3 regions of the Streptomyces sp. BoleA5 genome follow, and region 2 is predicted to be linked to each of the others. Evidence: riboswitches for the same ligand, from Rfam matches in the RefSeq annotation. Region 2 holds a riboswitch; each other region holds the start of a gene.
The links. A riboswitch is a leader RNA that binds a small molecule or an ion and turns the genes downstream of it on or off. The one in region 2 is predicted to bind cyclic di-AMP.
Positions count from the first base shown of each region.

Region 1: another riboswitch for cyclic di-AMP. It lies ahead of B085_RS0109985 (M23 family metallopeptidase); the one in region 2 lies ahead of B085_RS0124315 (C40 family peptidase).
Region 3: another riboswitch for cyclic di-AMP. It lies ahead of B085_RS0130435 (transglycosylase family protein); the one in region 2 lies ahead of B085_RS0124315 (C40 family peptidase).

Region 1 covers NZ_KB892094.1:97,552-105,421, forward strand. Annotated here, with positions in the region: gene B085_RS0109975 (caspase, EACC1-associated type) at 1-919, shown strand, start outside; gene B085_RS0109980 (extracellular solute-binding protein) at 916-2,334, shown strand; cyclic di-AMP (ydaO/yuaA leader) riboswitch at 2,552-2,691, shown strand; gene B085_RS0109985 (M23 family metallopeptidase) at 2,703-3,962, shown strand; gene B085_RS0109990 (hypothetical protein) at 4,087-4,368, opposite strand; gene B085_RS0109995 (DUF6227 family protein) at 4,535-5,299, opposite strand; gene B085_RS0110000 (PfkB family carbohydrate kinase) at 5,461-6,330, shown strand; gene B085_RS0110005 (hypothetical protein) at 6,349-6,579, opposite strand; gene B085_RS49230 (hypothetical protein) at 6,595-7,107, opposite strand; gene B085_RS0110010 (hypothetical protein) at 7,464-7,847, shown strand.
Region 2 covers NZ_KB892113.1:16,646-24,515, forward strand. Annotated here, with positions in the region: gene B085_RS0124305 (C40 family peptidase) at 1-533, opposite strand, end outside; gene B085_RS0124310 (hypothetical protein) at 873-1,226, shown strand; gene B085_RS0124315 (C40 family peptidase) at 1,255-2,391, opposite strand; cyclic di-AMP (ydaO/yuaA leader) riboswitch at 2,399-2,557, opposite strand; gene pcrA (DNA helicase PcrA) at 2,886-5,324, shown strand; gene B085_RS0124325 (M23 family metallopeptidase) at 5,394-6,734, opposite strand; gene B085_RS0124330 (esterase/lipase family protein) at 6,876-7,694, opposite strand.
Region 3 covers NZ_KB892124.1:127,035-134,904, reverse strand. Annotated here, with positions in the region: gene B085_RS0130445 (putative bifunctional diguanylate cyclase/phosphodiesterase) at 1-1,245, opposite strand, end outside; gene B085_RS0130440 (SAM-dependent methyltransferase) at 1,242-2,057, opposite strand; gene B085_RS0130435 (transglycosylase family protein) at 2,266-3,420, opposite strand; cyclic di-AMP (ydaO/yuaA leader) riboswitch at 3,425-3,614, opposite strand; gene B085_RS0130430 (aldo/keto reductase) at 4,248-5,255, shown strand; gene B085_RS0130425 (GNAT family N-acetyltransferase) at 5,324-5,956, opposite strand; gene B085_RS0130420 (peptidylprolyl isomerase) at 6,050-6,547, shown strand; gene B085_RS0130415 (phospholipase) at 6,611-7,060, opposite strand; gene B085_RS44285 (cytochrome b/b6 domain-containing protein) at 7,340-7,870, opposite strand, start outside.

The sequences.
Region 1 (7,870 bases), on a different contig from region 2:
CTGGCTGGTCGAACGGCGCGGTACCCAACAGGCGCTGCTCACCGCCGAGTCCACTCTGGCCGGCCTCGTCACCCCCGCCCTGGAGTCCCGTCCCCCCTGCCTGGGCAACCAGTCCGACCCGTACACCGCCTACTACCCCGCCGACGTGCCGCCCCTCGACCTCACCCTCGTGCCGGTGACCTGGGAGACCGGCCGGGCCGACCGCGCCGACCGGGCCGAGGCGGTGCGCCGGCTCGCCGGTTGGCTCCGTTCGGGCCCGGGGCAGCGGGCGCTGGCCGCGCAGGGCTTCCGCACGGACGTCAGCGGGACGGACGCGGCCGGCGACACCCCGCTGGACAGCGCCGTATTCGTCGCCGACCCCCCGGCGGGCGGTGAACCGGCCGGCCGCGGGGACATCGAGGCCGCACTGCGGGACCACGGCGGGGCCGCGGGCACCCGGCGGGAGGTCCTCTTCGCCGTCGACGTCTCCAGCTCCTCCTACTCCGGCGCCAACGTCCCCGCGGTGCGCTCCGTGCTGGCCCGCGCCTCCGGCTACCGGTACGGCATCGCCGCGGTGCCCGGCCGCACCCTCCTGCCGATCGGGCCGAACGACGCGGCCGCGCGGGACGCCGCGATCCGCGCGCTGGCACCGGTCGAGCGGGACGCCCCCGTGGCCGCCGCCCTGAGCCGCTGGTCGCGCGCCCTCGCGGATTCCCCCGGCGCCCTGATCGTCCTCGTCACCGACGACGAGGACAGCGCCCGCGAGGAGCCGCCGGACGTGGACGTCCCCGTGCTGGTGGTCTCCCTGGAGAGCTACGGCTGCTCGCTGCGCTTCAACAAGGCGGTGACGGAGGGCGGCGGCGCCTGCCTCGCGGCCACGCAGGACCTGCCGAACCGGGTCGCGGAGACCATCACCCGCCTCACCTCGGGAGGGTCATGACCGCCATGGCCCCCGCAGGCGCGGGCGGCAGCCTCCGGCCCCCGCTCTCCGTACGGCGCCGGCGCCGCGCCCTCGGCGTGCTGCTCGCGTTGCTCGCCCTGCTCGCGCCGGCCACCGCGGCCTGCGGCGGCCCCGCCACCGCCCCGGCCCCGGAACCCGACCGCTCCCGGCCGCTGATCGTCGCCAGCGACGCCGACCTCACCGCCGGCGGGCAACCCGGCGTCCGGCGCGCCCTGATCGACCAGTGGAACCGGCGCAACCCGGACCGGCCCGCCCGGCTCGTCGAGCTCCCCTCCGCCTCCGACGAGCAGCGCAGCGAGCTGATCGGCGCCTTCCAGTCCGGTACCGCCGCGTACGACGTGGTCAACCTCGACATCAGCTGGATCGCCGAGTTCGCCGACAGCGGGCTGCTGCGTCCGCTCGACCCCGCCCTCGTGGACGGTGACTTCCTGCGCCAGGCCGCGGACGCCGGGCGCTGGAAGGGCCGCACCTACGCCGTGCCCTTCAACACCGACGTCGGCCTGCTCTACTACCGCACGGACGACCTCGCCAAGGCCGGCCGCCGTCCCGCGGACCTGCGCGGCTACGCCAAGATCGGCGACCTGCTCGCCGACGTCCGCCCGCTCGGCCACGCCGCCTACACCACCCAACTGCGCGCGTACGAGGGCCTGACCGTCAACACCCTGGAGACCTTCTGGACCGCGGGCGTCGAACTCGTCGACGGCGACGGCCGCTACATCGGCACCCAGGACGGGCTGCGCGAGGGCCTGGACGAGCTCGGGCGGCTGGGCGCGGCCAACAACCTCAACCCGGAGTCCCTGGAGGCCGACGAGTCGGTCACCCTCGCCCAGTTCACCGAGGGGCAGAGCGTGCTGATGCGCAACTGGCCGTACGCCTACAACCGGCTCGACGCCGCCCTCGCCCCCGGCGTCCGGTTCGGCGTGGCCCGGCTCCCCGGAGTCGCCGCCCTCGGCGGGCAGAGCCTGGGCGTGGCGGCCACCAGCGACCGCCCCGGCGACGCCGCCGACCTGATTCGCTTCCTGACTGGACGCGGCGCCCAACATGCCCTGCTCAGCGCGGGTTTCGCCCCCGCCCGACGCTCTGCATACGGGGCCGGGGATGTCAACTGTGACGATCCTCACGACCCCCGCGCCTGGTTCTACGACCGCCCCGCGGGCCGCGGCTCGGAGCCCTCGCCCTCGCCGTCCGCCGCGACCCCCGGTTACACGACCCTGCTGTGGTGCGCGCTGCAGGCCGCCAGGGCCCGTCCGGCGACCGCGCACTACGTCACGTTCACCCGGGTCCTGCAGCGTGAAGTGCACGGAATGCTCGCGGCACACCGCTCCGCCGACGCGTCGGCGGAGCGTCTGGGCGGCCGTCTGGGGCGCGCGCTCGGCGGCCGGGGCCCGGGGTGACCATCACTCCTCGTGAGCGCGGCACTCCCTTCCGCATAACGACTGATGCACACTCACATTTCCCGTAGGTCACGGCAGTCACGGCTCAATGTCCGCTTATGCCCTGTCCATCCCCATAGATTCCCGTCATGAACTCGCTTGAGTGGCTTGGAATTGGCGGGCGCCTCTATTAACGTTCGATAACGCAGCGCGGTTATTCCGCCGCCGACAGGGCGGCGCCGTGCGCTTGCCGAATCCCGTCCGCGGGAACCGGGGAACCACTTCCTGGGGTGAATCGGGGGCCGTTCGCGGTCCTCGTAGGAGACCTTCCTGCTCCGAACCCGTCAGCTAACCCGGTAGGCGAGAAGGAAGGAAAGGAGCGCGCCCGCGTGGCGTCGAACGAGCCTGCCCTGATACCCGGACAGCAACAGGGGTCCGCGACCGCGTACTCCGAGTGGGACACCGCCGAGTGGAACATCGCCGCCGGCTGGAATCCCCCGGCCGCCGAGCAGGCACCGCCGACGAAGAACGCCATCGACGGCTGGGACACCGGCCAGTGGAACATGGCCGCCGGCTGGCTCGACGCGGCCGCCGCCGTGGAGACGCCCTCCCCGGACGCCGGCGCCGCGCAGCCCGAGGCCGCCGGTCCAGAGGCGTACGAAGCCCCTGCCGCCCTCCCGCGGCAGGAGGATATCGAGGCCTTCGAGGCCTTCGGCAGCACCCGGGACGCCGAGGGCGTACCCCGCGAGGACCCGCAGGCCGAGCCGTGGAACCCCACCGAGGAGTCCCCCGGCCCCCGTCGCGCCCGGCACCGCGTCGCCAAGCAGCGTTCCATGGGCCGCGGTTCCGCGGTCTTCGGGGTCGCGGCCGTGGCCGTGCTCGGCGTCGGAGGGGTCGCCACCGCCGAGGGCAAGAACCCGCTCCCCGTCTCCCTGCCCCATCTGCCCGACGCGTCGCAGCTGCCCGGCATCGGAGCCCTCGTCGAGGACGACAGCGCCCCCGAGGCCAAGCAGGTCGCCGAGGCCCTGAGCCCCGACGCGGGTGAGGCGCTGCGCAACCGCATCCTCGACCAGGCCCAGCAGCAGCGGACCGCCGCCGACCGGGCCGCCAGGACCGCCGCACAGCAGGAGGCGTCGGCCAAGGCCGCCAAGTCCGCCGCGCAGGAGCGGGTCCGCGCCGAGGCCGCCGCCAAGAAGAAGGCCGCGGCGGAGGCCGCGAAGAAGATCGAGGCCGAGCGCCTGGCCGCGCTCGCCAAGAGCTTCGTCAAGCCGGTCTCCTCGTACACGCTGACCGCCGGCTTCGGCGAGTCCAGCTCGCTGTGGGCCAACACCCACACCGGCCAGGACTTCGCCGCCCCGACCGGCACCCCGGTCAAGGCCATCCACAGCGGCACCATCACCGAGGCGGGCTGGGCCGGTTCGTACGGCTACCGCATCATCCTGACCCTCGACGACGGTACCGAGCTCTGGTATTGCCACCTCTCCTCGATGATCGTCACCTCCGGCAAGGTCGACACCGGTGACACCATCGGCCGGGTCGGCGCCACGGGCAACGTCACCGGTCCGCACCTGCACCTCGAGGTGCGCCCCGGCGGCGGCGACCCGATCGGCCCGATGGGCTGGCTGCGCAGCAAGGGCCTCTCCGTCTGAGGCGGCCGGCCGGGACGCGAACGGCCGCGGCTCTTCGCGGCAGACCGTGAACGGCCCCGTACGACCACACGAACTCCGGCGGTCCTGGTGACACCCCCCGTCATCCAGGGCCGCCGGTCCGTGTCTACGGGACGACGAAGTTGTAGAGCTCCGAGATCCTCGGCGGCCCGCTCGGCTCCGGGAAACCGGACTCCTTCGCGACGGGCATCATGATCTCCATGAAGGCCTCGAGCGCCTGGGCGGACTGCCAGACGTTCACCAGCCGCAGCCCCTCATTGGTGATCACGGCGGAATGGGCGAGCAGGCCCGCGGGAGGATGCTCGGGCCCGAACCCCGCACGGTGGTTCGCCTCCTCGTACTGCAGGGCCGTCACACCGGGGAACTCGACCTCCGCCAGGACCGGCATGGGAACCTCCCGCCTCCCACCGACACGCCTATGCCCCAATTTCCTCCGGCTGCACCCCGGCCGCAATCCGGAACCCGGCCGGAACCCGGCCGGAACCCGGCCGGAACCCGGCCGGAACCCGGCCGGAACCCGGCCGGAGCCGGGTCCGAACCCGGCCGGAACGCGCTCAGAGACCTTCCAGCCGCACGTCGGCGGAGTCGCAGGCGGCCGTCTCGTCGGCGTAGACCTCGCAGACCGGCCGCCCGTCGGGGGTCATCGTGTGCTCGACCTCCCAGAGGCTGATCTCCTCGCCGGTCTCCAGCAGGAAGGCGTGCTCGTACAGCGTCCAGCCGGCGACCCGGCCGGTGCCGATCCTGGTGTGCCGCCCGGTGACGTACGCGATGTCGTGGCCGACCGCCGAACCCAGCCGGCTGCGCAGCTCCTCGCCCGGTACGTCCGTGTTCTCGGCGCGCCGCAGCACCCGCCACGCGTGCTCGGCGGAGTGGTCCTCCGTGTACTGCCGGGGCCCGGGCGTCAGGTCCATCGCCAGCTGCGGCAGCCGCGCCAGCCAGTCCGCCGCCTCCGCCTCCAGCTCCTCCGGGGAGGGTTCGCCGAAGCGCGCGTCGATCATGTGCTGCGCGGTGGCCAGCGCGTCCGGGTCCGAGTACACCTCGTAGAGCGGTTCGTCGCCGCCGGGGCCGGTGTTGTGCTCGATCTCCCACAGCATCTGCGTACTGCCGTCGGCCAGCAGGAACGAGTGCCGCAAGGTCCTGCGGCTCAGCCGGCGCGGCGGGCCCTTGCGCTGGCGGAAGGACGCCAGCTCCGTGCAGCCCATCAGCGCGGTCGCCAGCCGTCCCAGCACGCGGTCGTCGACGTCGAAGGCGTTCTGCGCTCTGGCCAGCACCACCTCGACGTCCGCCGGACCCGCCCCACCTGGTCGCGCGTTCCCCATGCGGTCCTCCTGCTCACGGCATTCCCCGCGCACCATTGCGAGCACTCAGCGTAGTGGTACCGACGCTCTGCGCGTCGGGTCTCGCGGAAAAATGGTGCACCCCCACCCGTAGGAGGCGCGTAAGACGGGAAACGCACGCCCCCTGCTGCCACTATGCGCCCATGCGCGCACTCTTCGTAGGCCTCTGCACTCTCGATGTCATCACGCTCGTCGACCACGTCCCGGCCCCGAACGAGAAACTCACCGCCCGCGCCCAGACCGTCGCCGCCGGCGGCCCCGCCACGGGCGCCGCCGCCACCTTCGCCCACCTCGGCGGCGAGGCCGTCCTGCTCACCGCCTTCGGCGGCCATCCCCTCGCCGGCGCGATCGACGCGGACCTCGCGGCGCTCGGCGTCGACGTCATCAACCTCACCGCGGACTCCCCCGAACCCCCCGCGGTCTCCACGATCCTGGTCACCGCCGCCACCGGCGACCGCGCCGTCGCCTCCACCAACGCGGCCTCGGGACCCTCCGTCTCCCCGCCGGGAGACCTCTCCGTCCTGGTCGGCGACGCGGACGTCGTCCTCGTCGACGCCCACCACCCGGCCCTCGCCGTTCCCGCGGCCCGCCTCGCGCGCGCGGCCGGGGTCCCCACCCTCCTGGACGCGGGCAGCTGGCGCCCCGCCACGCCCACCCTGCTCCCCTACGTCGACGTCGCCGTCTGCTCGGCCGACTTCCACCCCCCGGGCACCGCCACTCCGGCCGAGGCGCTTGCCTTCCTCCACGACGCCGGTGTCCGCTGGACCGCCGTGACGCAGGGCGCGTCCCCCATCCTCCGGCCCGGCGGCCAGGTTCCCGTCCCGGCCGTCGCCCCCGTCGTCGACACCCTCGGCGCCGGCGACGTCCTCCACGGCGCCCTCGCCCACCACCTCGCCACCCAGATCACGACCCGCCTCACCCCGCCGACCTTCGACGCCGCCCTGGCCTTCGCGGCCACGGTCGCCTCCGGCTCCTGCGGTTCGTTCGGCACCCGGGAGTGGATGCGGGCCTGAGGGGGTCTGCGCCGGGGGTCAGGACCGCCTGCGGCTTTTTGTTTTGTTGGCGATCAAGGCGAACAGGATCGCGCCGACACCCAGCACAAGCCAGCCAACCGCCGACTCGGACACGGTCATTTGAGTGCGCTTCGGCAGCAACGATAGGCCCCCGAGGACCATGAACATCGCGAACATGTAGCTGAGTCCGGCCATCAGCAGCCAACGCAGTAGGCGGCTCGTCCGTACGTTCGGCGACTTATCGGTCATGGGGTTCCGCCTCGCTCATTTGACGATGTTGTGGCACTGGGTTCCGCGCTTCTGTCCGCTGGCAAAGAAGTCAGCGCATGCTTTCCCGTAGTGCTTCAACGTCCGCCTAGAGTCGTCGACACGCCCTACGGACTTCATGAATGTGCACGAGTGGTGCATGGGACCCCGCCGAATGAGGTATGTCTTGCCGTCGGTGTCCGAGTAGCGCCAGTCGATTCGCCAGTTGCACCACTTTCCACCTGCGGAGTCGGCGCCAAAGATGTCCTGAACAGACGCCTCTTCCCGTGTGATGCTTAGGCCATTTCCCTTGATGACGTGACCGATCGTGGCGCCTGGAGCGCAGAGCTGTACGCCCTTCACGTCGAAGCAGAAGCTTCCAACCTTGCCGTATCCGACCGCAGTGGCCGACGCTGGCGAAGCCGTGGCCACCAGGGCGGTGACTGCCGTCGACGTCAAAGCGACCCACTGCCTGGCGCGTCCGCCGAAAGCGCGTCGAGCAGGGAAGGTGCGGTCCTCGTTACGGCTCATTTGGCACTCCGATGCTTGCTGCCTACGTACGCATCGGAAACGTGGTCCCCGGTCGACGCGATACGTGGTGTTGCGTGCCGGTGACAGAAGGTCGCTCGGGGGAGTGGTGCAGGAACCTTAAAGCATCAGTTCTGCAACAGGAGTTAGGCCATCAGCCTGCAGCGATGGCGGAGAAGGTCCAGGCGTCCGCGGCCTGTTCGTGCCCATGGGGTTGCTGCCCTGTGTTCGATGTATGCGGCCGAGCCGAGGAGCCCCCAGGGTCGAGGGCAGCCGGCTGCATCCGGTTGCCAAGGGGCGACCGACACGTGTGGCGCGCAGTGCGCGACGCACTCGCCGTGCGGGCGGAGCATGGGGCCATGAGGCAGAGCGAGACGCCGGTCACGGATGGGTTCGAGCGGGCCATGGAGGCGTTGCGGAGGGCGCCGTACGGGGAGGTGGACGAGGCGTTGTGGGAGGTGGAGGGGAGCGTGCTGCGGGAGGCGCGGGGGCATTTGGAGGCGTGGGAGCGGGTGGTGCGGGGGCTGGAGACCGGGCAGGGCGCGGCGCGGGGGGAGCTGGTGTGCCGGGACGGGGTGGCGGGGCTGGTGCGGAGGCTGCCGGGGCCGGTCGCGGAGTTGTTCGGGGAGTCGCTGGGGGAGGTGGACGGCCGGTACATGGAGCTGACGGTGGAGGACGCGGCCGCGCCGGGCGGTGCGGGCGGCTGGTGGTGGGGCCGGCGGCCGCGCGCGGGGTGGGCCTGACAGTGGGCGCGGGCACACTGGAG
Region 2 (7,870 bases):
TCGGCGCGGGTGCCGCGCAGCTCCGCCAGCTCGCCCTCGGTCTCGGTGCGCAGTTGCTCGATGTCCCGTCGCTGGGCCGACAGCGCGCGCAGCGCGGCGTTCTGGCGGCTGCTCATCCGGTCCAGCATCCCGGCGCGCTCCAGGTAGTCGCCGGGGGAGGAGGCGAGAGCCAGCTGGACGGCGGGGTCGATGCCACCGCCGCGGTACTGGGCGGTGGCGAGGGAGCCGAGGCCGTCCCGGCTGCGGTTGAGGCGCTCGGTCCTGCGGGCGAGTTCGTCCTGGAGGCGCTCGATGCGGCCGGTGGCCGTGTCCGCCTTCTCCTTCGCGCCGTTGTACCGCTCGGTGGCCTGCTCGGCCTCCTCGTACAGCCGGTCCACCCGGGCCCTGGCCTCGTCCGCGGTCAGCCGCGGCTCGGCGTGCCCGGCCTCCCCGAACACCGTCATGGAGGCCGCGCCCGCCAGGGCGAGACCGGCGGCGGTGCGCGCGGTCGTGCCTGCCCGACCGCGATCCTTGGGCCTTCTGTGCGACGTCACGCGACGCCACTCCTTCCGGGCTGTCCGTACGTCCCCCGGCGGTCCGGCGGCGGGCGGACGGGGAGCCGTCCACCGCCGGACCTTCGGCGGGGGCGGCCGTGCCGGGGACGGGGTCCGCGCGGCAGTGGGGATCGGCCACCTGTGGCAGGACGCTAAACCTGGACGCCGCGAGGGGGCTCCGCACTGTGCGGGACTGGTCCGATTCGGCCGTGGACTGCCCACGGATGACCGCTGTTCGACGGGTGACCTGGTCACTTCCGGTCCGGCCGTGACCGATGTGACGGAAGAGTGCGACCTCGGTGACGGGCGCTGGTATGAGCCTGGCTAGGGTCCTGAGCCATGGACGTACTCATCAACCTGATCGTCGGCCTGCACATCATCGGCATCGCCGCGCTGCTGGGCGGCTTCCTCACCCAGATGAAGGCCATGGGCCGCGGCGAGGCCCGTTTCGTGCCGGGCATGCTGCACGGCGCCCTGACCATGCTGGTCACCGGCGCGCTCCTGGTCGGCCTCAACCAGGCCGACGACCAGCCGGTGAACAACATCAAGATCGGTGTGAAGCTCGCGGTCCTGGTGGTGGTCCTCGGCCTGGTCTACGTCAAGCGGGACGAGGAGAAGGTGCCGGCGGCGGCCTTCGGCACCGTGGGTGCGCTGACCACCGCCAACATCTTCATCGCGGTGCTGTGGACCTGAGCCCGGCCATGGAGGGCCGGCCGGGGGCTCAGGCCATCCGGGCGTAGCCGTAGATCGGCATCTCCGTGATCGGGGCGATCTTCACCACGCTCCCGGTGTGGGGGGCGTGGATCATCTGGCCGCCGCCGATGTAGAGGCCGACGTGGGTGATGTCCGAGTAGAAGAAGACCAGGTCGCCGGGTTGCAGCTGGTCGGCGCTCACGCGGCTGCCGAAGTCGACCTGGTCGTAGGTGACACGGGGGATCGAGACGCCCGCGGCGCCCCAGGCGGCCTGGGTCAGGCCCGAGCAGTCGTAGGAGTTCGGGCCGGTGGCGCCGTACACGTACGGCTTGCCCAACTGGGCCCGCGCGAACTCGATCGCCTTGGCCGCCTTGGCGGCGTAGGTCCCGGACGCCGGGGCCGTCGAGCCCGAGGAGCCGGCGGACGAGCCCGACTCCTTCGCCGCCGCCTCCTGCGCGGCCTTCTCCTTGGCGGCGATCTCCGCGGCCTTCTCGGCGGCCTCCTCCTGGCGCTTCTTCTCCAGCGCCGCCAGCCGCGCCTTCTCCTGGGCGGTGAGGCTGTTCAGCAACTTCTGCGCCGCGGCGAGCTTCTGCTTGACCGCGGTCTTCTCCGCGTTCAGCCGCTGCTGCGCCTCGGTCAGCTTCTGCAGGCTCTCGACGGCCTCGGAGCGCTTGGCCGCCGTCTCGGCCTGCTCGGAGCGGAAGGTCTCCAGCGCGTGCTCCTGGCGGTCGGACAGGCGGTCCATCAGGTGCGCCTGGTCCAGGAACTGCTGCGGGTCGGAGGTGAGCAGGAAGGTCGTCGTCCCGTCCAGGCCGCCGCCGCGGTACTGCGCCGCGGCGTACTCGCCGATCGTGCGGCGGGCGGAGTTGAGCGTCTCGGTCTTGCGGGCCACCTGGTCGAGCAGCGCGTCGGCGCGCGTGCGCTGCCGCTCGGTCTGCTCCTTGGCGCCGTTGTAGCGCTCGGTGGCGGCCTCCGCCTGGTGGAAGAGCTTGTCGACCTGCGCCTTCACTTCGGTGATGGAGGGCTTGTCGGGTGAGGCGGGCGCCGCGCTCGCGCTCTCGCCGAAGAGGGTGACGGTCGCCAGTGCGGCGGTCGTGAGTCCCACCGCGGCCCGAGGGCCGGGGACGGTCAGCGCGCGCGGGCGCGGCTTGCGGTGCGTCGCCAAGTCAGGCGGCTCCTTCCGTGGACCGCCTACCGGGTTAGCTGTCGGGTTCGGGCTTCGGAAGGCCGCCCTACGGTCCGTGCGGGCGCGTCGCGCCCGTACCGACCGATTCACCCCAAGGTCGTGGGTCCCCGGCTCCGGCGGTCGCCGGACTCAGCGGAGGCGGTCCGTGACGGCACGGTCGCCGCCGCGTGGAGCGGACCGCCTGATCCGGCACGGTAGTCAACTGCGGGGGTCTGTGGGAACCCTGGTGTTCGAATTGTCCGCAATCATTTCGTGACCTTCACCATTCGGGGCCGTGAAGGGCCCTGTCCTGCCCGCTCGTGACGGGCAGGGGGCCGGACCGGGCGCGGTTCCGGCCGGACGGGCCGGACCGGGCGCGGCGGACCGCGGCGCGCGCGGCGGCCGGCCGGGGACGGCGGCCGGGGCGTCCGGAAGGTACGGGCTCGGGCAAGCGGCGCAACGTTGTCCGTCCCACGGCCTAGACTCGGGAGGCGATGAGCAGCCTCTTTGACGACAGCTTCCTGGCCGGCCTCGAACCGAGGGAGGAGGAGCCCCCGCCGCCTCCCGAGGACGGGCCCGAGACGGTTCCCGACGACCTCTTCGAGGGGCGCTTCGACGCGCCCGTGGACCGGGACGCGTACTACCGCGACGGCGCCCCCCGCCCGGCGGTGGACCCGGCCGCGCTGCTCCAAGGCCTGAACGACGAGCAGCGCGCCGCCGTCGAGCACTCCGGCTCCCCGCTGCTGATCGTCGCCGGCGCCGGCTCCGGCAAGACCCGGGTCCTCACCCACCGCATCGCGTACCTGCTGGGCGCCCGCAAGGTGCACCCCGGCCAGATCCTGGCGATCACCTTCACCAACAAGGCCGCCGGGGAGATGAAGGAGCGCGTCGAGCAGCTGGTCGGCCCGCGCGCCAATGTGATGTGGGTCTCCACCTTCCACAGCGCGTGCGTCCGCATTCTGCGCCGGGAGTCCAAGAGGCTCGGCTTCACCTCCAGCTTCTCGATCTACGACGCGGCCGACTCCAAGCGCCTGATGGCGCTGGTCTGCCGTGACCTGGACCTGGACCCCAAGCAGTTCCCGCCGAAGTCCTTCAGCGCCAAGGTCTCCAACCTCAAGAACGAGCTCATCGACGAGGAGACCTTCGCCGACCAGGCCGAGAACCCCTTCGAGAAAAAGCTCGCCGAGGCCTACGGGATGTACCAGTCGCGGCTGCGCGAGGCCAACGCGCTCGACTTCGACGACATCATCATGACCACGGTCAACCTGCTGCAGGCCTTCCCGGACGTCGCCGAGCACTACCGGCGCCGCTTCCGGCACGTCCTGGTCGACGAGTACCAGGACACCAACCACGCCCAGTACACCCTGGTGCGCGAGCTGGTCGGCACGGCGTCCGGGGACGCGGCCGAGGGCGAGGAGCCCGCCGAGCTGTGCGTGGTCGGTGACGCCGACCAGAGCATCTACGCCTTCCGCGGCGCCACGATCCGCAACATCCTCCAGTTCGAGGAGGACTACCCGCAGGCCCGCACCATCCTGCTGGAGCAGAACTACCGCTCCACCCAGAACATCCTGACCGCGGCCAACGCCGTCATCGAGCGCAACGCCTCGCGCCGGCCGAAGAACCTGTGGACCGAGGCCGGACAGGGCCCGGTCATCACCGGTTACGTCGCCGACCAGGAGCACGACGAGGCGCAGTTCATCGCCGACGAGATCGACCGGCTCACCGACGCCGGGGACGCCCGCCCCGGTGACGTGGCGGTCTTCTACCGGACCAACGCGCAGTCCCGTGTCTTCGAAGAGGTCTTCATCCGCGTCGGCCTGCCCTACAAGGTCGTCGGCGGGGTCCGCTTCTACGAGCGCAAGGAGGTCCGGGACGTCCTGGCCTACCTGCGCGTGCTCGCCAACCCCGAGGACACCGTCCCGCTGCGCCGCATCCTGAACGTGCCCAAGCGCGGCATCGGGGAGCGCGCCGAGGCGATGGTCGACGCCCTGGCCTCGCGCGAGCGGATCTCCTTCGCCGCCGCGCTGCGCCGGGTCGACGAGGCCTTCGGCATGGCCGCCCGCTCGCTCAACGCCGTCAAGCGCTTCAACGAGCTGCTGGAGGAGCTGCGCACCGTCGTCGACTCCGGCGCCGGGCCCGCCACCGTCCTGGAGGCCGTGCTGGAGCGCACGGGCTATCTGGCCGAGCTCCAGGCCTCCACCGACCCGCAGGACGAGACCCGCATCGAGAACCTCCAGGAACTCGCGGCGGTCGCCCTGGAGTTCGAGCAGGAGCGCACCGAGGAGGAGCCCGGCACGCTCGCCGAGTTCCTGGAGCGGGTCGCGCTGGTCGCCGACTCCGACCAGATCCCGGACGACGACGAGGGCGGCGGCGTCATAACGCTGATGACCCTGCACACCGCCAAGGGCCTGGAGTTCCCGGTGGTCTTCCTGACCGGCATGGAGGACGGGGTCTTCCCGCACATGCGCGCGCTCGGTCAGACCAAGGAACTGGAGGAGGAGCGGCGGCTCGCCTACGTCGGTATCACGCGGGCGCGGCAGCGGCTGTACGTGACGCGGTCCACCATGCGCAGCGCCTGGGGCCAGCCCTCGTACAACCCGGCCTCGCGCTTCCTGGAGGAGATTCCGGAGCCGCTCATCGAGTGGAGGCGCACGGGCGCCTCCGCGGCACCCTCCGCCTCGGTGTCGGCGGCGGCCTCGATGCTGTCGCGTTCCTCCTCCAAGAGCGGCCCCTCCGGTTTCGCGACGCGGCGCACCCAGGACCGCCCGGTCATCTCGCTGGCGGTGGGGGACCGGGTCACGCACGACACGTTCGGGCTGGGCACGGTCGTCGGGGTCGACGGCAGCGGGGACAAGGCCAAGGCGGTGATCGACTTCGGCGACGAGCGGCCGAAGGTGCTGCTGCTGCGGTACGCGCCGGTGGAGAAGCTCTAGCCGGGTCCGGGTCCGGGTCCGGGTCCGGAGCCGGGTTGGGACTTCGGCCCGGCCCGGGGAGCCGGGGGTTCAGCGGGGGTCGACCCCGTGGTTCAGCAGCCACTGCAGTGGGTCGACGGCTGAGCCGCCGGCGGGACGCACCTCGAAGTGGAGGTGCGGCCCGGTGGAGTTGCCCGAATTGCCGGAATAGGCGATGACGTCGCCGGCCTTGACCGAGCCTGAGCGGATCTTGGTGCTGCTCAGATGGCAGTACCAGGTCTCGGTGCCGTCGGGGGCGGTCACTATCGCCATGTTGCCGTAGGCGCTGTTCCACTGGGTGCGCACGACGCCGTCGGTCGCGGCCATCACCGGCGTGCCGTAGTCCACCGGGAAGTCGATGCCGGTGTGGACGGACATCCAGTTCACGCCCGCCTGGCCGAAGTAGGCGCTCAGGCCGTGGTACTTGACCGGGAGCATGAACTTGGGGCGCAGCTGCTCCTTGAGGGCCGCCTGCGCCGCCTTCTTCGCGCGCTCCTGGGCCTGGCGCTCCTTGAGGTCGATGCGCTCCTGGCTGCGGCTGGCGCGGTCGGTGAAGTCGTCGACGTCCCGGTTGACCCCGGCGAGCTGCTGGTCGAGCTTCGTGGTCGGGGCATCGACCGCATCCGGGGCGCCGTCGGCCTGCGTGCGGCTGTTGTCGGCGGCGTCCTCGGTGTTGACGGTGACGGCGGCCGCGCAGGCGACGCCCATCACCGCCACGGAGGGGACGGCGACGGTGAGCAGGGCCGAGCGCCGGGCCGGGCGGCGCCTGCGGTTCCCGCCGCCGCTTCCGCCGCGCGGGCGCGGCAGGACGGCCGCGGGGGCGTCCTCCGCGGAGTCGTGCTCCGGTTCCGGCTCGGCGGCGTCCTCGGTGCCGTCGTAGGCGTCGTCGTAGGACCCGGGCTCGTAGGTCTCGTCCTCGTAGGGCTCGGCCTCGTGGTGCTCCGGGGCGTAGGCCGCGGTCCCGTACCGCTCCTGCTGCTCGTACGCGGCGGGCTCGGGCGCGTGGCCGTGGGCGGCCTCGGGCTCCCCGTAGGCGGCGTGGACGGCCGTGTGCTCGTACTGCGTGTAGTCGTAGGCCGCCGTCGGCTGCGGCTGCGAGGGGTCCAGGTACCAGGTGCCGGTGACCGTGCCGGTGTGGTCGCCGTAGTCGGCGGTCTGCCCCGAGGGCCAGTGGCCGGTCGCCGTGGTGCCGGCGGTGCTGCCGGCGGTGGTGTCGTACGAGACGGTGGCGTAGGAGCCCGTGTCGTAGGCCGGGTAACCCTGGCAGGAGCCGAAGAGGGGATCGTCATTCCCGTGAGCGGCGCCCGTGGGCGCGTACGAGGCGTCGGAATGGCCCTCGTACCCATAGCCGCTGTACTCGGGGGCGTACCCCGCCGGATGACGGTCGTTCACCGCTTCTCTTTCGCCTCGGCAGCAGGAGAATTAGCGGCGACTGTATCCCCCAGCGGGCGACGCCCACAATCTTCGGCGGGATTCAGGGGTCCCCGATGCCTTGTGTTCGATTGCCTTTCGATGCTTATGGGGGCAAGGCCGTCAGGCGGCGTCCACGGCTCCCGACGCCAGTTCCTCTCCCAGCAGCGCCTGCCGGATGCCGGCGGCGATGGCGGCGTGGACCGGCATGGTCAGATGCCCGACCCCCGCGACATGGACGTTGCGGGCGATGAGGTCCGGGTGGTCGAGCCGGGCGGCCTCGACCGGGCTCATCAGTTCGTCCAGATCGCTCCAGAACGCCACGAAGCGGGAGCGGCAGCCGGGCGCCGGCTTGGCCAGCTCCTCGATGAGGTCGGAGTTGGGCCGCATCTGGCGGACGATCGGGTGCGGGTTCAGCAGCGGCGCGGCCCGGGTCCCGGCGTGCGGGGTGCCCAGGGTGACCACGGTGCGTACCCGCGTGTCGCCGCCCAGGCGCTGGGCGTAGTAGCGCGCGATGAGTCCGCCGAGGCTGTGGCCCACGATGTCCACCTGATGGTGCCCCGTCTGCTCGCAGATCTGTTCGACGTGGCGCCCGAGGAGGGCCGCCGCCGTACGGATGTCGCAGGTCAGCGGCGAGTAGTTGAGCGCCTGCACATGCGGCCAGCCGTGCCGCCGCAGCGACCGGCGGAGCATCGCGAACACCGAACGGTTGTCCACGAAGCCGTGCAGCAGGAGCACCGGGGGGTGGCTCCGGCCCGCGGTGGGGAGCCGGGGCGGGACCTCGGGGTCACCGGCCGCCGGCTGCGGCCCGCGTTCCTGGAAGATTCCGGTCGGGTAGAGGAAGACATGACCGGTCAGGATGGCGATCTCGATCGCCGCGGCTCGTACGTAGGCCGCCTGGCGTACCAAGCGGTCTCCGACACCGAAAGACAGGACGCCCATGGCCTACCTCCCGTGGGCACACGGAGACGGCCCTGTCCCCCGTGCGCCGAGAACGCGACGGCCCGCGTCGCCTGCTGAACGGAGGACGACCACGGGCCGAACGCGTTTCTAACGTGAACGTGTCCCATGTGTGATTTCCCCCTCGGGGCCCTTCGTGAAACTGTCCGCACGGGGGA
Region 3 (7,870 bases), on a different contig from region 2:
CTGGCCCTCGACGATGCCGATGCTGCACCGTACGGACAGGTCGCGGCCGTCCACCCGGATCGGATCGGCCAGCGCGGCCAGGATCAGGTCGGCGAGGCCGGTGATGTCGGCGCGGCTGGCGGGGTTGACGACGAGGGCGGCGAACTCGTCGCCGCCGATGCGGGCCACGAGCTGGTCGGGAGAGGTGACGCAGGCCTGGAGGCGTTCGGCGACGGCGACCAGGAGCCGGTCGCCGACGGCGTGGCCGAGGCTGTCGTTGACGTCCTTGAAGCCGTCCAGGTCGAGGTAGCAGACGCCGACGCCCACGCCGTCGGGGCCGTCCAGCGTCTGCTCCAGGCGCTCGAAGAACAGGTTCCGGTTGGCGAGACCGGTGAGGGCGTCGTGGGTGGCCTCGTACCGCAGCCGCTCGCTGAGCAGGCGCTCCTCGGTGATGTCCTCCATCAGCGCGAGCATGTACTGGGGGACGCCGCCGGCGTCACGCAGCAGGGAGACCGTCAGATTGGTCCACAGGACGGTGCCGTCCGGCCGGTAGTAGGCCTTCTCCATGCGGTAGTGGTCGCGTTCGCCCCGGTTGAGCTGGCGCTGCATCTCCCAGACCTCGGGGGCGTCGTCCGGGTGCACCCAGTCGTAGACGTTCCGGCTGCGGATGTGCCGCTCCAGGCCGCCGAACATGGTGGTGAGTGCGGCGTTGACGTCCAGGACGCGGCCGTCCATGTCGGCGATGCCGATGCCTATGGAGGCGCCTTGGAAGACCGCGCGGAAGCGGACCTCGCTCTCGTAGAGGGCCTGTTCGGTCACGGCCCGGGCGGCCAGCGCCGCACGGGACAAAGCCTCCTGCTCGGTCCGTGTGCGCTCCTGCAGGGCCCGGGTGTACCCGGCGGCCACCCAGTGCTGCAGGCGGTTGCACCGGGTACGGCTCTCCTCGGACGGGAGGGCGGGGCCGGGCGGGCAGTACAGCAGCAGGTAGGCGTCGACGACGTCGAGGATGCGCGCGAGCGCGGCGGGGTCGGTGCAGTGCGCGGCCACGAGCGCGGCGCCGACCTCCGCGGCCGGACGGGGGTCGAAGGGCTGCGCGCGCAGGGTGGCGTTGAGACGCGCGGCGAGCGGGAGCAGGTACTCCTCGAACTCGCCGCGCGTCATGGAGGTGGCGGTGGCCGGGTAGATCGCCCGGCTCCAGATGATCGCGAAGCGCCGCAGACTGTCGGCGGGCTCCGGCTCCGGGCCGGGTTCTCTGGTCACGGTCACGCCTTGCGGCCGACGCCCGCGAACCCGCTGAAGACGACCGGGTCGAGTTCCTCGTCGTCCGAGCCGTCGGGGCGCCACAACGGCGCGGAGACCAGGCCGGGCTCGACGAGGTCGAAGCCGTCGAAGAAGCGCTCCACCCCGGCCCGGGACCGCATGATCAGCGGTGAGCTCGCGCTGCGGTAGACGTTCTCGACCCGCTCCCCCTCCTCGGGTCTGCGCGGGCCTCCCTCGACCGAGGCGTGGGTGACGACCAGCAGGCTGCCGGGGGCGATGGCATCCCGCAACTCGGCCACCGCCTTGGCCGGTTCGTCGGCGTCCTCGAGGAAGTGCAGGACCGCGACGAGCAGCAGCGCGACCGGGCGCTCCAGGTCGATGAGCCCGCGGACCTCGGCGCTGTCCAGGATGTCGCGGGGGGAACGCAGGTCGGCGGCGACGATGGCGGCGTGCTCGACGCCCTCCAGCACGGCACGGCTGTGGGCGACGGCGACCGGGTCGTGGTCGACGTAGACGACGTGGGCGCCGGGACTGGCGGCCTGGGCGACCTCGTGGACGTTGCCGAAGGTGGGAATGCCGGAGCCGATGTCGAGGAACTGGGTGATGCCCTGGTCGACGGAGAAGCGCACCGCCCTGCGCATGAAAGCGCGGTTGGCCTGCATGATCTTCGGCAGCCCCGGAAATGCCTCGATGGCCCGCCGTCCGGCCTCCCGGTCGACCTCGAAGTTGTGCGAGCCGCCCAGGTAGTAGTCGTAGATGCGGGACACGCTCGGCACGGAAAGATCGATGCCTTGCGGGGCCCAGGCGGGACGCTCCATCAACGGCTCCAACTCGTCGTCGGCGATCGGGACACGTGGTCGTGGACACGACCACGTGCGACAGAGGCTACTGATCGACCGTTCGAGAGGAAACAAGAAATGGAAATATTCGATCCGTTTTCGGTCACAGACCAAAGGCATGTGCCCTGTTCCCAACAAGCGGGGAACAGGGCACAGGCTACCGCCGGATGACGGTGGATCAGTTCAATCAGACGTTGACGCCGTGGGCGCGCAGGTAGGCCAGCGGGTCCATGTCGGAGCCGAAGTCGGGGGTGGTGCGCACCTCGAAGTGCAGGTGCGGACCGGTCACGTTGCCGGTGGCGCCCGACAGGCCCAGCTGCTGACCGGCCGAGACCGTCTGGCCGGCCGAGACCGACAGCGAGGACAGGTGGGCGTACTGCGAGTACCGGCCGTCGGCGTGCTTGACGACGACCTGGTTGCCGTACGAGCCGCCCCAGCCCGAGGAGACCACGGTGCCGGCGGCGATCGACTTCACCTTGGTGCCGGTCGAGGCGATGAAGTCGACACCGGTGTGGTAGCCCTTGGACCACATGGCGCCGGCCTGGTGGTAGGCGGTGCCCAGGGTGACGCGGTCGAGCGGGGCGGTGTAGCCGGAGGTGTAGGCGGCCTTGGCGGCGGCCGGGGCGGCCTTCGCGGCCTTCGGCGCGGGCTTGGCGGCGGCCTTCTCCCCGAGGGACAGGACCTGACCCGGGTAGATCAGGTTCGGGTTGCCGCCGATGACCGACTTGTTGTCGGCGTACAGCTTCTGCCAGCCGCCCTGGACCGACCGGGCGTCGGCGATCTTGGAGAGGGTGTCGCCGCCGGCGACCGCGTAGGAGCCGCCGGCGCTCTTCGGCGCGGTGGTGGCCTTCGGCGCGGTGGTGGCCTTCGGCGCCTCGGCCTTCCTGGCGGGGGCGGCGGGCTTGGCGGCGGGCTTCGCGGCCGTGCCGGAGACGCTCTCCGGGGTGGCCGACGGGTTGGCCATCGCCTTGGTCAGACCGGCCTTCGGACCGCACACGGGCCAGGCCTGCGGGCCCTGGGTCGCCAGGACCTTCTCCGCGGTCGCGATCTGCTGAGCCTTGGTGGCGAGGTCCGCGCGCGGGGCGTACTTCGTGCCGCCGAAGCCGGCCCAGGTGCTCTGGGTGAACTGCAGGCCGCCGTAGAAGCCGTTACCGGTGTTGATGGACCAGTTGTTGGTGCTCTCGCAGGCCGCGACCTTGTCCCAGACGCTCACGGGAGCGGCGTGGGCACCGGTGGCACCGATGATCGGGAGCGCCACGGCCGCACCGGTGGTGCCGGCCAGCGCGCTGATACGGGTGATACGGGTGTTCCGCGGACGACGGTGCTTTCCCTTACCGGGCATGCCGAATTCCTCTCCGACGCCTGCGAGGTAAGCTGTCGGGTTCGGGCTGGAGATGCCCGGCCGCAATGAGGCACGCCGTATGAAGGCGTGTCACTGCGACTTCACCCCTAGCCGTCCCGAGACCAACGGGAACGGCAAACTACCTGGGTCCCCCGCTCCTGCCGTGCGGTCTTGTCATCCGGCGTCCGGGCAGCGGCAGGACTAGGCGTTCCACCCGGAAGAATCTCGCAGGCATTTGTCCTGCGAGATCTGGAAGCTAAACGACGGAATCGTTCCGGGGCAAGGAGCGGAATCACGCCCCCCGGCATACCGCAAGTCGATCAATTACCTGCGTGACGTTACGTGAGAAGTGTCCGCTCTGCGTAGGCGAAAAATTGCCCCTCGGTAATCACGCGACATCGCCCGGTGAAATTCGGCGGGGAAAATCGACGCTGCGTCGCCCGGGGCCTGCGCTGCGTGTCCGGCACGTGACACCCATCACGCAACGAGGTATTACGCATGCACTGTGGGCGCATATGTCCGGTTAGATGCATCAATGCCGGATAAGAGCGGACGTGTTCCGGTCCAATCCACCCTCGACCGCGCCCTTCTGAGGGGCCGCCCGCACGAACACCCCCTGAGCCAACCGCCGGGGGCGGCCGGCGATTCCCGGATGCGCGGATACGGCACCGTCCGCGGTGTGGCGTACGCCACAACGCCCCCTCCGGAGGGGCCGGAAGAGCGGGCGGACGACGACGGAACTCCGGAAAACGGGCGTGACAGCGTCGATTCGGCGACGGTAGCCTCCCAATCCAGCACATTTTCTTACATCGCCCAGGAGCCCTCGCGTGCCCTATCTCGCCGCCGACGACCGCTACACCTCGATGGACTACCGCAGGACCGGGCGCAGTGGGGTCCTGCTGCCCGTCGTGTCCCTGGGCCTGTGGCACAACTTCGGCGACACCTCGCCGCTGGAGAACCAGCGCGCGGTGCTGCGCCGCGCCGTCGACCGCGGCGTGGTCCACATCGACCTGGCCAACAACTACGGCCCGCCCGCGGGCTCGGCCGAGGCCAATTTCGGCACGCTCCTCGCCCAGGACTTCCGCCCGTACCGCGACGAGCTCTTCATCGCGACCAAGGCCGGGTACGACATGTGGCCCGGTCCGTACGGCGAGTGGGGCAGCCGCAAGTACATGCTGTCCTCCCTCGACCAGTCCCTGGGCCGCATGGGCCTGGACCACGTCGACGTCTTCTACTCGCACCGCTTCGACCCGGACACGCCCCTGGAGGAGACCATGGGCGCCCTGGACTCCGCGGTCCGCCAGGGCAAGGCCCTCTACGCCGGCATCTCCAACTACCCCGCCGAGGCACACCGCCGCGCGACCGAGATCCTGCGCGAGCTGGGCACCCCCCTGCTGATCCACCAGGCGGCCTACAGCATTCTCCAGCGCGACCCGGAGGACGGCGTCCTCGACGCCGTCGGCGACACCGGAACCGCCCTCATCGCGTACTCGCCGCTCGCCCAGGGCCAGCTCACCGACCGCTACCTGGACGGCGTGCCCGCCGACTCGCGGATGGCGCTGGGCCACTTCCTCAAGCGCGACGCCCTGACCGAGCGGAAGCTCACCTTCCTGCGCGCCCTCGACAAGCTCGCGGGCGAGCGCGGCCAGACCCTGGCCCAGCTGGCCCTGACCTGGGTGCTGCGCGACCCGCGGGTCGTGTCCGTGCTCATCGGCGCGAGCAGCGTGGCCCAGCTCGACCAGAACCTCGCCGCCCTCGACGCGGGCCCGCTCGGCGCCGACGAGCTCGCCGAGATCGACCGTCTCTCCACCGAGGCGGGCGTGCGCATCCCGTAACCCCACCGCCGCGCACGGACGGGCCGGACCCCACGAGGGCCGGCCCGTCCTCGCGTACGCCGCCGGGCTCAGGCCAGACGGGCCTCCAGCGCGGCGCGGACGCCGGGCCACTCCTCGGCGAGGACCGAGTAGTACGCGCTGTCGCGGACGGTGCCGTCCACGGCACGGATGTGGGCGCGGCGAATGCCCTCGAAGCGGCCGCCGATGCGTTCGATCGCCGACCGGGAAAGCGCGTTGCGCGCGTCCGTCTTCAAGGTGACGCGGAACACACCCCACACGTCGAACGCGTGGGTGAGCAGCAGCAGCTTCGCCTCGGTGTTGCAGGGGGTGCGCTGGGCGGAGGCGGCGAGCCAGGTGCTGCCGATCTCGGCGACGGTGGGCACCGCGCCGTCGCGGGGCACGGAGGGGCCCGCGGGCCGGGCGGGGGTGGCCGTCCAGTAGTCGAGGTCGAGGAACCGGGTGGAACCGATCAGGGCGTCGCGCCTGACGTCCCGCACGGCGAAGGGGAGCGAGGCGCCGCTCGCCTGCTCCTGGAGGGCCTCCTCGACGTAGCGCGCCATCGCCTCACGGTCCTCGGGCACCTTGGTGTAGGCGTAGGTGTCGCGGGATTCGCTGGCGGCGCGCAGCAGCCCGTCCGTGTGGGCGGCGCTCAGCGGCTCCAGGCGGACGTGCCGGCCTTCCAAGATCACGGATTCGGGCATGCCCCGGATGGTGGTGTCCGGCCGGGTCGCCCGTCAAGCGCGTTTCCGCGGGGCGCGTCGGAGGCCGGGCGTCACGGATGCGAAAATGGGGGCATGAACAGCAACGACGTGTTCTTCGACATCACGATCGACGGCGAGCCCGCCGGACGGATCGTGTTCACCCTGTTCGACGACGTGGTCCCCAAGACCGCGCGGAACTTCCGTGAGCTCGCGACCGGCGAGCACGGCTTCGGCTTCGAGGGTTCGCACTTCCACCGCGTGATCCCCGACTTCATGCTCCAGGGAGGCGACTTCACCGCCGGCAACGGCACCGGTGGCAAGAGCATCTACGGCGAGAAGTTCGCCGACGAGAACTTCCAGCTCAAGCACACCAAGCCCGGCCAGCTCTCCATGGCCAACGCGGGCCCGAACACCAACGGCTCGCAGTTCTTCATCACCACGATCGTCACCGACTGGCTCGACGGCAAGCACGTGGTCTTCGGCGAGGTCGTCGAGGGCATGGACGTCGTCAAGAAGGTCGAGTCCCTCGGCTCGCGCACCGGCGCCACCAGCGCCCGCATCGAGATCGCCAAGTCCGGCACGGTCGCCTGACCCTGTCCCACGGTAGCGGCCCGGCACCGGTGCTCCCGGTGCCGGGCCGCCGTGATCCGCGGGTCAGCCGAAGGCCTTGACCGCCTGGTAGTAGGTCCAGGCGGTGCTGTTGCAGGCGGTCGCGGTCGCGCCGCCGTAGTTGCCGCAGATGCGCTTCAGGTCCTCGTAGAAGGCGCTGTCGAGGCGGCTCTTGTTGGCGGAGAAGGTGCCCATCGCCTTGTAGTTGCGGTAGCCGAAGTCGTGCCGGGCGCAGGAGTTCTGGAACGGGAAGCCGAAGGGGTTGTCCGGGGAGCTGCTGCAGTAGTCGGTGGACCAGTCGAAGCCGTAGGCCGCCCAGGCACCCTGGTTGCCGCGGGCGGACCACCAGCTGTTGTAGCTGGAGGCGCTGGTCTGGGTCCAACCGGCCAGCACCTGGGCCTTGTCGGCGGGAGCGGCCTGGGCGGGGACGGTGAAGACGACGGTGGCGACGGCGGCGACCGCGGTGGCGGCGAAACCGGTCGTGATTCGGCGCATGGGGACTCCAGTCACTGACGGGCGCGTTGTGACGCGCGGGCAGGGAGGTGCAACCGGATGCGGAACCGAACAGGTGGTACTGGTGTGCGAAGCCAGGATGGAGCTCCGAAGGTCTATGCGAGTAGATGTCGGACGGCAAAAATTGCATGAACATGACGACGTGCCGCCGACGGTGACCGTCGACGGCACGTCAAGAGCCCGACACCTCTGTCTGGTTCAGTGCCCCGCGGACCCCGCGGACCCCGCGGACCCCGCGGACCCCGCGGACCGCATGTCCCGCTAGGAAGCGCCGGTGTCGGGCGGCCCCGGCTCACCCGGCTCCGCGTGCTCCCACCGCGGATGATGGCGACGCGCCCACTCTGGCGTGACGAACCCCGTGCGCATCCCCAGCCGCGCCTCGGGGTCCCCCGCCGCCATCCACAGGTGTCCCGCCACCACGGCCGCCACCGCGAGGGCCAGCCAGTCGTGGACGAAGGTCGCGCCGGTACGCCACACCACACCGCTCAGGTGCGGGAACATCATCAGCAGACCGGTGCCGAGCATGACGAGCACCGCACCCGCGGCGAAGGACGCGTACAGCTTCTGGCCCGCGTTGAACTTGCCCGCCGTACGCCGGTCGTGGGGCACCCGGCGCACCGTGTCGCGCAGCCAGCCGCGGTCGTACGGGGCGAACCGGTTGAGCAGCCGCAGGTCGCGCCGGAAGGCGCGGGAGGCGAGGCCCAGGAGCGCGGGCAGCGGCAGGGCGATGCCGGACCACTCGTGAACCGTGACCACCAGCCGCCTGCGGCCCACGAGTTCGGCGAGCGGTGG